DNA from 4 places in the Streptomyces sp. WMMC940 genome. Region 3 is predicted to be linked to each of the others. Evidence: riboswitches for the same ligand, from Rfam matches in the RefSeq annotation. Region 3 holds a riboswitch; each other region holds the start of a gene.
What was found. Region 3 has a riboswitch for cobalamin ahead of O7595_RS31280 (energy-coupling factor ABC transporter permease). Riboswitches for the same ligand answer to the same signal wherever they lie in the genome.

Region 1: it holds a riboswitch for cobalamin, as region 3 does, so the genes downstream of both, cobN (cobaltochelatase subunit CobN) here and O7595_RS31280 (energy-coupling factor ABC transporter permease) in region 3, are expected to answer to the same signal.
Region 2: it holds a riboswitch for cobalamin, as region 3 does, so the genes downstream of both, O7595_RS29655 (ABC transporter substrate-binding protein) here and O7595_RS31280 (energy-coupling factor ABC transporter permease) in region 3, are expected to answer to the same signal.
Region 4: it holds a riboswitch for cobalamin, as region 3 does, so the genes downstream of both, O7595_RS10505 (ribonucleoside-diphosphate reductase subunit alpha) here and O7595_RS31280 (energy-coupling factor ABC transporter permease) in region 3, are expected to answer to the same signal.

The regions. Positions count from the first base shown of each region.
Region 1 is NZ_JAPZBC010000001.1:3,611,376-3,614,261, forward strand. It holds gene cobN (cobaltochelatase subunit CobN) at 1-1,593, opposite strand, end outside; cobalamin riboswitch at 1,631-1,767, opposite strand; gene O7595_RS15860 (hypothetical protein) at 1,825-2,886, shown strand, end outside.
Region 2 is NZ_JAPZBC010000001.1:6,710,991-6,713,876, reverse strand. It holds gene O7595_RS29660 (Lrp/AsnC family transcriptional regulator) at 1-427, shown strand, start outside; cobalamin riboswitch at 810-1,000, shown strand; gene O7595_RS29655 (ABC transporter substrate-binding protein) at 1,222-2,457, shown strand; gene O7595_RS29650 (FecCD family ABC transporter permease) at 2,508-2,886, shown strand, end outside.
Region 3 is NZ_JAPZBC010000001.1:7,089,887-7,092,772, forward strand. It holds gene O7595_RS31275 (energy-coupling factor ABC transporter substrate-binding protein) at 1-279, opposite strand, end outside; gene O7595_RS31280 (energy-coupling factor ABC transporter permease) at 276-968, opposite strand; cobalamin riboswitch at 998-1,218, opposite strand; gene O7595_RS31285 (PTS-dependent dihydroxyacetone kinase phosphotransferase subunit DhaM) at 1,235-1,639, opposite strand; gene dhaL (dihydroxyacetone kinase subunit DhaL) at 1,636-2,232, opposite strand; gene dhaK (dihydroxyacetone kinase subunit DhaK) at 2,323-2,886, opposite strand, start outside.
Region 4 is NZ_JAPZBC010000001.1:2,425,381-2,428,266, forward strand. It holds gene O7595_RS10495 (carbon starvation CstA family protein) at 1-604, shown strand, start outside; gene O7595_RS10500 (YbdD/YjiX family protein) at 619-825, shown strand; cobalamin riboswitch at 1,055-1,194, shown strand; gene O7595_RS10505 (ribonucleoside-diphosphate reductase subunit alpha) at 1,320-2,886, shown strand, end outside.

The sequences.
Region 1 (2,886 bases), 3.5 Mb from region 3:
CATCGCGTCCGCGCCGAACCCTCCCCCAGAGCCTTCGGCCTGGGAGGCACCCCCATTCGACTGCGGGGACGCGATCCAGCGGTAGGCGGCGAGGTAGTGGTGCGAGGGCGGCAGATCGGGGTCGTGGTAGATCGCGATCGGGTTCTCGCCGAATCCGCGTGGCGGCTGGATGACGATCAGCAGGTTGCCGCGGCGCAGGGCGGCCAGGACGATGTCGCCCTCCGGGTTGCGGGAGCGGTCCAGGAACATCTCGCCGGGCGCCGGGCCCCAGTGCTCCTCGACGTGCTCGCGCAGTTCCTGCGGCAGGGTCGCGTACCAGCGCTTGTAGTCGGCGGCCGGGATGCGGACCGGGTTCCGGGCGAGCTGCTCCTCCGTGAGCCAGTCCTGGTCGTGGCCGCCGGCCTCGATGAGCGCGCGGATCAGTTCGTCGCCGTCGCCGGACGCCAGGCCGGGGATCTCCTCGGTACCGAAGTCGTAGCCCTCGTCGCGGAGCCGGCGCAGCAGCGCCACGGCGGAGGCCGGGGTGTCGAGGCCGACGGCGTTGCCGATGCGGGAGTGCTTCGTCGGGTACGCGGAGAGGACGAGCGCGAGGCGCTTCTCGGCGTTGGGGATGTGCCGCAGCCGGGCGTGGCGCACGGCGATGCCCGCGACGCGGGCGGCGCGCTCGGGGTCGGCGACGTACGCCGGGAGGCCGTCCTCGTCGATCTCCTTGAACGAGAACGGCACGGTGATGAGGCGACCGTCGAACTCGGGGACGGCGACCTGGCCAGCGGCGTCCAGCGGGGACAGCCCTTCGTCGCTCTCCTCCCAGGCGCTGCGCGGCCCGGTCAGGCACAGGGCCTGCAGCACGGGCACGTCGAGCGAGGCGAGCGCGCCCGCGTCCCACGCCTCGTCGTTCCCTCCGGCCTGGGCCTCGGCGGGTCGGGTGCCGCCGGCGGCGAGGACGGTGGTGACGACGGCGTCGGCGTCGCGGAGCCGTTCCAGCAGCTCCGGCTCGGGGGCGCGCAGCGAGGCGACGTAGAGCGGGAGGGCCCGGCCGCCGGCGTCCTCGACGGCGTCGCACAGGGCGCCGACGAAGGCGGTGTTGCCGCTCATGTGGTGGGCCCGGTAGTAGAGCACGGCGACGACCGGGCCGCTGTCGCGACGCGGGGTGCGCTCCAGCTCGCCCCACGTGGGGGCGGGCGCGGGCGGTGCGAAGCCGTGGCCGGTGAGCAGGACGGTGTCCGACAGGAACCGGGCGAGCTGCTCCAGGTTGTCCGGGCCGCCGTGGGCGAGGTAGGCGTGGGCCTCGGCCGCGATGCCGATGGGGACGGTGGACGTCTCCATCAGCTGGGCGTCCGGGGCCTGTTCGCCGGTGAGGACGACCACCGGCCGGCCCTGCGCCGACAGCGCGTCGAGGCCCTCCTGCCAGGCGCGGACACCGCCGAGGAGGCGCACGACGACCAGATCGATGCCGTCGAGGAGCTCGGGGAGCCGGTCGAGTGGGAGGCGGGAGGGGTTCCCGAAGCGGTACCGGACCGGGCCCTCGGCGGCGCGGGCGCTGAGCAGGTCGGTGTCGGAGGTCGACAGCAGCAGGATCGTCGCGTGCGTCATCGCGTGCGCAGGCCTTCCTCGGGGTTTCCGCGCCCCGGGTGGTCGTGGTCGGCGGGAGTTCCTGACTCACCGGACCCCGTCGCCGGGACCCGGTTCACAGTGGCGGGACCGCGCCGGATTCCCACCGGGCTTCCTCCCTAGGGCCCTGGGACCCTGTGCCGTTCTGCATAGTAGAGGCTGCGGCCCGCCGGCAGGGCGGCCACCTGGAAGGACGTGGGTATGCTCGCCGCCATGCCGCCCACACCCACAACACCCCCGGACCGGGGCGAACCCCGCATACGGGACCGGAGTGACGCCTGCCCGGGCGCGCTGCGGCTGCATGCGGCGGACGACGGGCGGCTGGCCCGACTCCGCCTTCCCGGCGGTTTGCTGACCGAGCATCAGCTGCGTGTGCTGGCCACCGCGGCCGAGCGACTGGGCGACGGGGCTCTGAGCGTCACCTCCCGGGGGAACGCCGAGCTGCGCGGCCTGGCGGACGGCTGCGGGGCGGAACTGGCGGAACTGCTGCGTGACGCCGGGCTGCTGCCCGCCGAGGCCCATGAGCGGGTGCGCAACGTCGTGGCCTCGCCGCTGGCCGGACTGGACGGACTCGGCAGCGCCGACGTGCAGTTGTGGGCCCGGGAGCTGGACGCCCTGCTGTGCGCGAGCGACCGGGCGGCGAGGCTCTCGGGCCGGTTCCTGTTCGCCCTGGACGACGGCCGGGGCGATGTCGCCGGACTCGGCGCGGATGTGACGTTGCTCGCAGGGACGGACGGGCGCGCGGTGCTGCGGGTCGGGCGCCACGCCTTCCGTGTACGTGCCACCGACGCCGCACGCGCGGCGCTCGCCGCGGCGGAGGCGTTCCTGACCGCGGCCGCCGGGGCGGGCACGGGCGCGTGGCGCGTGCGGGAGCTGCCGGAGGGGCAGGACATCGACGTGGACGGGTGGCTGGTGCGAGCGGGGGTGGCGGCGGAACCGCTCCCCCTCCTCACCGGAACGGAATGCTCCACCCCGGATCCGGCCCCGGGCCCGCCTGTGGATCGGCCCGAGGGGCCCGGCACCGGACCGCTGCCCGGTGTCGTGGAGGGACCGGACGGCTGGACCGTGTCCGTCGCCGCTCCACTCGGTCGGCTCACCGTCGCGCAACTGCGGCAGCTGCTGCCGGCGCCCGCGGACGAGGTGCGGCTGACCCCGTGGCGCGGGGTCGTCGTGCCGGGGTTCGCGGACCGCGGCACGGCGCGGGCGCGGCTCGACACCCTCGGGCGGGCGGGTCTCGTCACCGGCACCGACTCGCCCTGGTGGGGGGTGGGCGCG
Region 2 (2,886 bases), 380 kb from region 3:
CACCAGCGTGCGGGAGTACGCCCGCGTCCTCGGCATCGCGCGCGGAACCCTCCAGGCAAGGATCGACCGTCTGGAACGCAACGGTGTGATCACGGGCACGGGTCCGGTGCTGTCCCCCGCCGCGCTCGGTCATCCGGTGCTGGCGTTCGTCCACATCGAGGTCACCCAGGGTCATCTGGACGATGTGGGCGATGCGCTGGCCGAGGTGCCCGAGATCGTCGAGGCGTTCTCCATCACGGGCGGCGGAGACCTGCTGACCAGGGTGGTAGCCCGGGACAACGGCCATCTGGAGGACGTGATCCAGCGCCTGATCAATCTGCCGGGCGTCGTCCGCACACGGACGGAGATGGCACTGCGGGAACGTGTGCCGCACCGGATGCTGCCGTTGGTCGAGTCGGTCGGCCGGCGCACCCGCACGGTGCGCTGACCCCGGCCCGGACGGCAGGTCGGCATTCTGGGGCATGAGCACTGCGCGCACCTCGAGCACCGCTCGGTTCCCCGACCCGGTGGAAGGAGGCCGGATCGCGGTCGAACAGACCGTCGACACAGCCGCGTTGCTCGAACGCTCTGCCACTTCAGGGCTTCACTGTCGAAGGCAGCGCGGCTGTCTGCCGTGCGGCAGGCGAGCAGGTCGTCGTCCGGCTGAGGCAGCCACAGATCGCTGAGATCGGCGCGTCCAGCAGCGTTCAGGGTGACGGTCGCCCCGCAGTGACACCGATGCCGCCGGTCAGACGCGCGAGACTCGCCAACAAGTCCGGCTCGCACAGCGCTCTCTGTGGCCGGTCGCACAGGTGTGGGTCTGGCGGGGCCGGGGCCGGTTCTGCGATGCTTCCGTCCGTCAAGCGACGGCGGAACGAGGAAGCCGGTGAGATTCCGGCACGGTACCGCCACTGTGTAGGGGGAGCGACTCCACCCATGGCCACCGCCCCGTGCGGGGTGGGAAGGCCGGAGAAGCTGTGATCCCGAGTCAGGAGACTCACGCCGTCGCACCTCGAAGTACGGGGCGGATTTCCCCAGGAGAGGCGGTGGCACCCGTGTGCCTGTTCACGTGCGGTGGCAGCTTCACGCTGCAGTGGCCCTTCAGGGTCGACCCGTCCGGCTTGACTCGTAAGCCGGGTTCTTCCAGGTTCTGACGACCTCCTCCCTCAGCGGGTTCCTCCCGTACGCCGCATCGCGCGCCACGTCGATGCGTGCTGCCCACGCACGCCACCAGGAGTCACCTTGTCCGTACGATCCGTCATGCCCGTCCACCGTCAGGCCGCCGCGGGGGCCTTCCTGATCGCCGCCCTCACGCTCACCGCCTGCGGAGGCGGAGCCGACCAGTCAGCCGACGCCAAGGCCCAGGTGGCCGGGGAGGGCTGCATCAAGGACTTCGACCCGGCCAAGGACTACTTTCCGGTCAAATCGAGGGTGAAGCACGCCGGGAACTTCACGCTGCGGTACGAGAAGAGCTACCAGGTCCTCACCGTCAAGGAGCCCTTCCCCAAGGGAAAGCCAGAGTCGTACGTGCTGGTCAAGTGCGGTGCTCCGAAGCCCGAGCTGACCGGTGAACTGGCGTCCGCGCAGCAGATCACCGTACCCGTCAAGAGCCTGTACTCCGCCTCGACGACCCACCTCCCGCTGCTGACCGAGACCGGCACCCTGGACGTGCTGACGGGTGTCGCGAGCACCACGGCCATCTCCTCCGCCGAGGTCATCGAGCGGGTGAAGGCGGGCAAGGTCACCGAGTACGCCAAGGACCAGACCCTCAACGCCGAGACGGTCATCGGCGCCAAGCCCGACGTGCTGATGACCCAGGGCACCGACGACCCGCAGTACCCCAAGCTCCGCCAGGCCGGCATCGCCGTGGTCGCCAACGCCGAGTGGCTGGAGGCCAGTCCGCTCGGGCGTGCCGAGTGGGTCAAGGCGATGGCCGCGCTCACCGGAGCGGAGAAGCGCGCCGGCGAGGTCTTCGACACCATCGAGAGTGACTACCGGAAGGTCGCCGAGAAGGGCGCGCGGGCAGCGAAGGCAGGCAAGCCCGTCGAGGTCCTGCCGGGCACGATGTACCAGGGCACCTGGTACATGCCCGCCGGCGGCAGCTACGCCGCCCGGCTGATCAAGGACGCGGGGGGCACCTACCCGTGGGCCGGCGCGGCCGGCACCGGCAACGTACAGCTGAACTTCGAGGCCGTGTACGCCAAGGGCGGCCAGGCGCCGGTCTGGATCGCCGACCAGCCGTGGAAGTCCACCGCCGACACCGTGAAGGCCGACAGCCGGTACCGGCAGTTGAAGGCCGTGTCCGGCGGTGCCGTCTGGACGAACACCAAGGCGCTCGGACCCGGCGGCGGCAACGACTACTTCGAGCGTGGTGTGCTGCGCCCGGACCTGGTCCTCGCCGACCTCTTCGCACTGATTCACCCGGACCAGGCGGAGGGACACGCCTTCACCTTCTACCAGCCGGTGCCCAAGGCGTGACGACACATCGGACTTCCGTGTCGGCGCCGGCCGCGGTCACCCCGCGGCCGGTGCGACGGCGCCTCGTGGTCGTCCTCGCACTCGCGGCCGGCACCGCCCTGCTGTTGGTCCTCACCATCGCGACCGGCTCCCATCCGGTGCCGGTCGCGGAGGTGGTGCGGGTGCTGTTCGGCGGCACCGCCGAGGACCCGCGCTGGACCGTGATCGTCGAGCAGGTCCGGCTGCCGCGTGCGCTGACCGCCGCCGCTGTCGGCGCCGCGCTCGCGGTGGCCGGCGTGCAGATGCAGACCCTGTTCCGCAACGCACTGGCCGACCCGTTCTCCCTCGGGGTGAGCTCGGGCGCCGGCATGGGCGTCGCCGCCGTGGTGGTCGGCACCGGTGGGGTCGCCGGCAGCTTCACCGGCGACCTGGCCGGCCTCGGGCGCGTGG
Region 3 (2,886 bases):
CCCCTTGCGCAGCCCGAAGTAGTAGGCCAGGACACCGGCACCCAGCGCCGCCTGGAGGGCGAACAGCGCCGACTCGACCTCCCCGGACGGAGGTTCGTAGAGCGGCGCGAACCACGGCTCGTAGTCCGGCGCGATCTCCGTGATCGCGGTCTCCGCCTCCCCGTCGGCACCCGCGAAGGGCTCCTCCTTGTGGTCGCCGAGGCCCAGGGCGAGCGGCAGCACCGCCAGCGCCGCCACGATCGCCAGCAGCAGCGTGTTGATCTTCGCGTTACGGCTCATCGGACCGCGGCCTCCTTCTTGGCGCCGCCCTGGAGGAGCACTCCGAGGCGGGTCAGCTCACCCTTGCTGGACTGCACGAGCAACCGCATCACCAGCACGGTGAGCAGGCCCTCGCTCACGGCCAGCGGGATCTGGGTGAACGCGAAGATGCCGCCGAACTTGGCCAGGGCGCCGGCCACGCCGCTGCCCGGGTCGGGGAATGCCAGCGCCAGCTGCACGCTGGTGACGCAGTACGTGGACAGGTCCGCGACGAACGCGCCGAAGAAGACGCCCACCATCAGCGGCGCCCCGGACCGGCGCAGCAGCGCGTACACCGCGAACCCGGCCCACGGCCCGACGATCGCCATCGAGAACACGTTCGCACCGAGCGTGGTCAGTCCGCCGTGGGCCAGCAGCAGCGCCTGGAAGAGCAGGGTGATCGTGCCGAGCACTGCCATGATCGGTGGCCGGAACAGGATCGCGCCCAGCCCCGTGCCGGTCGGGTGCGAGCAACTGCCGGTCACGGAAGGGATCTTGAGCGCCGAGAGGACGAAGGTGAAGGCGCCCGACGCGCCGAGCAGCAGGGTGGACTCGGGATTCGCCCTGACCTCACGGGTGAGCGCCCGTACGCCGTGGATCACGAAGGGGGCGGACGCGACGCCCCAGGCGGCCGCGTGCACAGGGGGCAGAAACCCCTCGGCTATATGCATGGTTGGGAGACCCTCTCCAGCACCTCGTGGATGGACAACGCGCCCCGGCCGGTCTCCTGGCTGACGGGTCCTGCCGCCCGGGCTCCGCCTTCCCGGACACCACGGTCTCCCGTGGCGGTCCAGTGGCTTCCTTGCGGAGAGAGCCGGACTTCCCGATCACAGTGGCGAGGGCCGCACCGGTACTCCACCGGTTTCCCGTTCACCAAGGCCCTGCGACATTAGTGCGTTGACCAGGTCCATCACAAGCCGCGCGCGGATGCGTACGGTCACACCTTGCGGTAGTCGTACGCCTCCGCGGCCGCCGCCTCCACCGCGTCCAGATCCGCGCCGGCGGCCGCGGTGACCACCGCGGCGACGGCGCCCTCCACGAACGGCGCGTCCACCAGCCTGGTCTCCTCCGGAAGTTCGTCGCCCTCGGCCAGCAGCGCCTTGACCGTCAGCACGGCGCTGCCGATGTCGACCAGCACGGCCACTCCGGCGCCCCGGTCCACCTCGTGCGCGGCACGCGCCGTCAGCTCCGAACTGGTGCCGAGGCCCCCGTCCGCCGTCCCGCCCGCCGCGGCGACCGGTACGGCGTCGCCGGAGCCGGCCAGCCTCCGGGCGAGGTCGGCGACCGACTCCGCGACCTGCGCGCTGTGCGAGACGAGGACGATCCCGACCGGGCCGGTCATCGCGCGGCCTCCTCGAGGGCCCCGACCAGCAGGGCGGAGGACGTCGCCCCCGGATCCTGGTGCCCGATGCTGCGCTCGCCCAGATAGCTCGCCCGCCCCTTGCGGGCCAGCATCGGCACGGTCGCCGCCGCGCCCTCGTCGGCGGCCTCCCGCGCCGCCGCGAAGGACTCGTCCAGCGCCGCGGCCGCGGGCTCCAGCGCGTCCAGCATCGTCTTGTCCCCGGCCTTCGCGCCGCCGAGCTGCGCCACCGCCGCGATCCCCGCGCGCAGCGCCTCGGCGAGCTGCGCCCGCGACACCTCGGGCTCGTCGCCGAGCGCCTTTCCGGCCCGCCGCAGCAGCGTGCCGTACAGCGGCCCCGACGCCCCACCGACCGTCGAGATCAACTGCCGCCCGGTCAGCATCAGCACGGCACCGGGGGTGTCCGGCGCGTCCTTCTCCAGCGCCGCCCGCACCGCCGTGAAACCCCGCTGCAGATTCGTTCCGTGGTCGGCGTCCCCGATCGCGGCGTCGAGCTCGGTGAGCCGGCCCGCCTCGCGGTCCACCGCCTCGGCCAGGGCGTTCATCCAGCGGAGGAAGAAATCCGCGTCGAGCACAGCGTCTCCTTCTCGTGGCGCACCGGTTTCCCCGCGCGCGTCGTCGCGGCCCGCGGACGCGAAGCCGCCGTCGGCCGGGCCGGGCATGACTCAGCGGCCCCAGCGCAGCGCGGGCGTCTCCACCGGGGCGTCCCACAGCCGCAGGATCTCCTCGTCCGCCTCGCACAGCGTCACCGAGCAGCCGGCCATGTCGAGCGAGGTGACGTAGTTGCCGACCAGGGTCCGGGCCACCGGCACGCCCCGCTCGGCGAGCACCCGGTGGACCTCCGCGTTGAACCCGTACAGCTCCAGCAGCGGTGTCGCGCCCATGCCGTTGACCAGCGCCAGCACCGGACTGGACGGCTGCAGGTCCTCCAGAACCGCGTTCACCGCGAAGTCCGCGATCTCCCGCGACGTCATCATCGGCCGCCTCTCCCGGCCGGGCTCGCCGTGGATGCCGATCCCCAACTCCAGTTCGCCGGACGGCAGGTCGAACGTCGGGGTGCCCTTGGCGGGGGTCGTGACGGCGCTGAGCGCGACACCGAAGCTGCGTGACCGCTCGCCGACCCGACGGGCGACGGCCTCGACCCGCTCCAGCGGCGCGCCCTCCTCCGCCGCGGCGCCCGCGATCTTCTCCACGAAGAGCGTCGCGCCCGTACCGCGCCGGCCCGCCGT
Region 4 (2,886 bases), 4.7 Mb from region 3:
CCTCTGGGTCGGCGTGCACGACCCGCTCGGTGGAATCAACCAGCTCTTCCCGCTCTTCGGCATCGCCAACCAGCTCCTGGCGGCCGTCGCCCTGGCCGTCTGCACCACGCTGCTGGTGAAGTCCGGACGTCTCAAGTGGGCGTGGGTCACGGCCGTCCCGCTCGCCTGGGACGCCACCGTCACCCTCACCGCCAGCTGGCAGAAGATCTTCTCCGGCGACCCGAAGGTGGGCTTCTTCGCCCAGCGCGACAAGTACCAGGCGGGCATCGACTCCGGCGAGGTGCTGGCTCCGGCGAAGTCGATGGACGACATGCACACCATCGTCACCAACTCCACCGTCGACGGGGTGCTCTGCGCACTGTTCGCCCTGCTCATCGTGGTGGTCCTGGCCGACGCCGGCCGGGTCTGCCTCAAGGCGGTCAGCAAGCCGGAGACCGTCCGGCTCGCCGAGGTCCCGTACGTCGAGTCCAAACTGGTCGCGCCCGCCGGGCTGTTCGCCACCAGGGAGGAGAAGGCGGAGCTCGCGGCGGTCGGCGCCGGCGCCCCGGCCCCCGAGTCGGCCGGCGCCGCGGACTCCGAGGCCGCGGGCAGCGGCAAGGCGTGAGTACCGTGGGAGCCATGACTGCGGTGGGCGGAGTACGGCGGGCGGTGAACTGGATCCGCTGGTACGTGCGCGAGGTCTCGGGCGAGTCGGTGTACGACCGTTACGTGGCCCATGCACGGTCGCACGACCCCGACGCGGAGGTCATGTCCCGCCGCGAGTTCGAACGCTGCCGCATGGACGAGCGGGAGGCCGACCCCCGCAAGGGGTTCCGCTGCTGCTGAGCGTCCGCGCCGAAGGCCGCACACGGGCCTCCGCGTTCCCCGCCGGGGAACGCGGAGGCCCGTCGCCTTACCCGCGGGGCACGCTGCCCTGACGGCACCGTGGCGCGGCCCGGCTCCGTACGGACACCCGGACCGGACGGGCGTCCGTGTCCGCCCGTCTCCGTGCCCGGGCCTCGAGCGGTCACGACACAACATGTGGGGGGTTCCGCAACTCACCGCCCCCACATGTATGCTCATGCTCGCTGTCGCCGCAGGGGAATCCGGTGGGAATCCGGAACTGTCCCGCAACGGTGTGACGGTGTGCGCGGGCCTGATCCAGGTCCTCGTACGCCCGTGAGTCCGAGGACCTGCCGACGGTGCGCCCGGACCCTCCGGCCCGGGTGCCCAGACGTCCGGGCCTCGCGGAAAAGGCCGGTGGACGCGGTCCGCCCTGCCCGGGTGTGCGTCCGTGCCCCTGCCCCGCCGGCCCCCAACCGAGCGAGGGAGAGCACCCCGTGACCATCGCGCCGCCCGATCCTGCTTCAGCGCAGCTCGCCGACGGACCAGGCACCGCGCTCCTGCGGACCCTGACCGAGCTCACCGCGGACCTGCCCGACGCCGACCCCGGCCGGGTCGCCGCCGCCGCCCTCCGGGGCCGGCACGCGGGCTCGGACGAGGCCGAACTGCGCGAACTGGCCACGGAGGCGGCCGCCGGCCTGATCTCCGAGGACCCGGCGTACTCCCGGCTCGCGGCCCGGCTGCTCACCCTCACCATCGCGGAGGAGGCCGCCGGGCAGGGAGCGACCGCGTTCTCCGCCTCCATCGCCGTGGGAAGCCGCGAGGGGCTGATCGCGGACCGCACGGCCGCGTTCGTCCAGGCCCACGCCCGGCGCCTCGACTCGCTGGTCGACCCGGCCGCCGACGACCGCTTCGGCTACTTCGGCCTGCGCACCCTCTACAGCCGCTACCTGCTCCGGCACCCCATCACCCGCGAGGTCATCGAGACCCCGCAGTACTTCATGCTGCGCGTCGCCTGCGGTCTCGCCGAGGACGACTCCCTGCGCGCCCTGGACGAAGTGGCCTCCCTCTACGGGCTGATGAGCCGCCTCGACTACCTGCCGTCCTCCCCCACGCTCTTCAACTCCGGCACCCGGCACCCCCAGATGTCGTCCTGCTACCTGCTGGACTCGCCGCTGGACGAGTTGGACTCCATCTACGAGCGCTACCACCAGGTCGCACGGCTCTCGAAGCACGCCGGCGGCATCGGGCTGTCGTACTCCCGCATCCGCTCCCGCGGTTCGCTCATCCGCGGCACCAACGGGCACTCCAACGGCATCGTGCCCTTCCTGCGCACGCTGGACTCGTCGGTGGCGGCCGTCAACCAGGGCGGTCGGCGCAAGGGCGCGGCCTGTGTCTACCTGGAGACGTGGCACGCGGACATCGAGGAGTTCCTGGAGCTGCGCGACAACACCGGCGAGGAGGCGCGCCGCACGCACAACCTCAACCTGGCGCACTGGATCCCCGACGAGTTCATGCGCCGGGTGAACGCCGACGCCGACTGGTCGCTGTTCTCCCCCGCCGACGTGCCCGACCTCGTGGACCTGTGGGGCGACGACTTCGACGCCGCCTACCGCAGGGCGGAGGCCGCCGGACTCGCCCGCCGCACCATCCCCGCCCGTGAGCTCTACGGGCGCATGATGCGCACCCTCGCCCAGACCGGAAACGGCTGGATGACCTTCAAGGACGCCTCCAACCGCACCGCCAACCAGACCGCGGAGCCCGGCACCGTCGTCCACTCCTCCAACCTCTGCACCGAGATCATCGAGGTCACCGACGACGGCGAGACCGCCGTCTGCAACCTCGGCTCGGTCAACCTCGGCGCGTTCGTGGTGCAGGACGCCGCCGACGGCGGGGACGTGATCGACTGGGAGCGGCTGGACGACACCGTCCGCACCGCCGTCACCTTCCTCGACCGGGTCGTCGACATCAACTTCTACCCCACCGAGCAGGCCGGCCGCTCCAATGCCAAGTGGCGCCCGGTGGGCCTCGGCGCCATGGGCCTCCAGGACGTCTTCTTCAGGC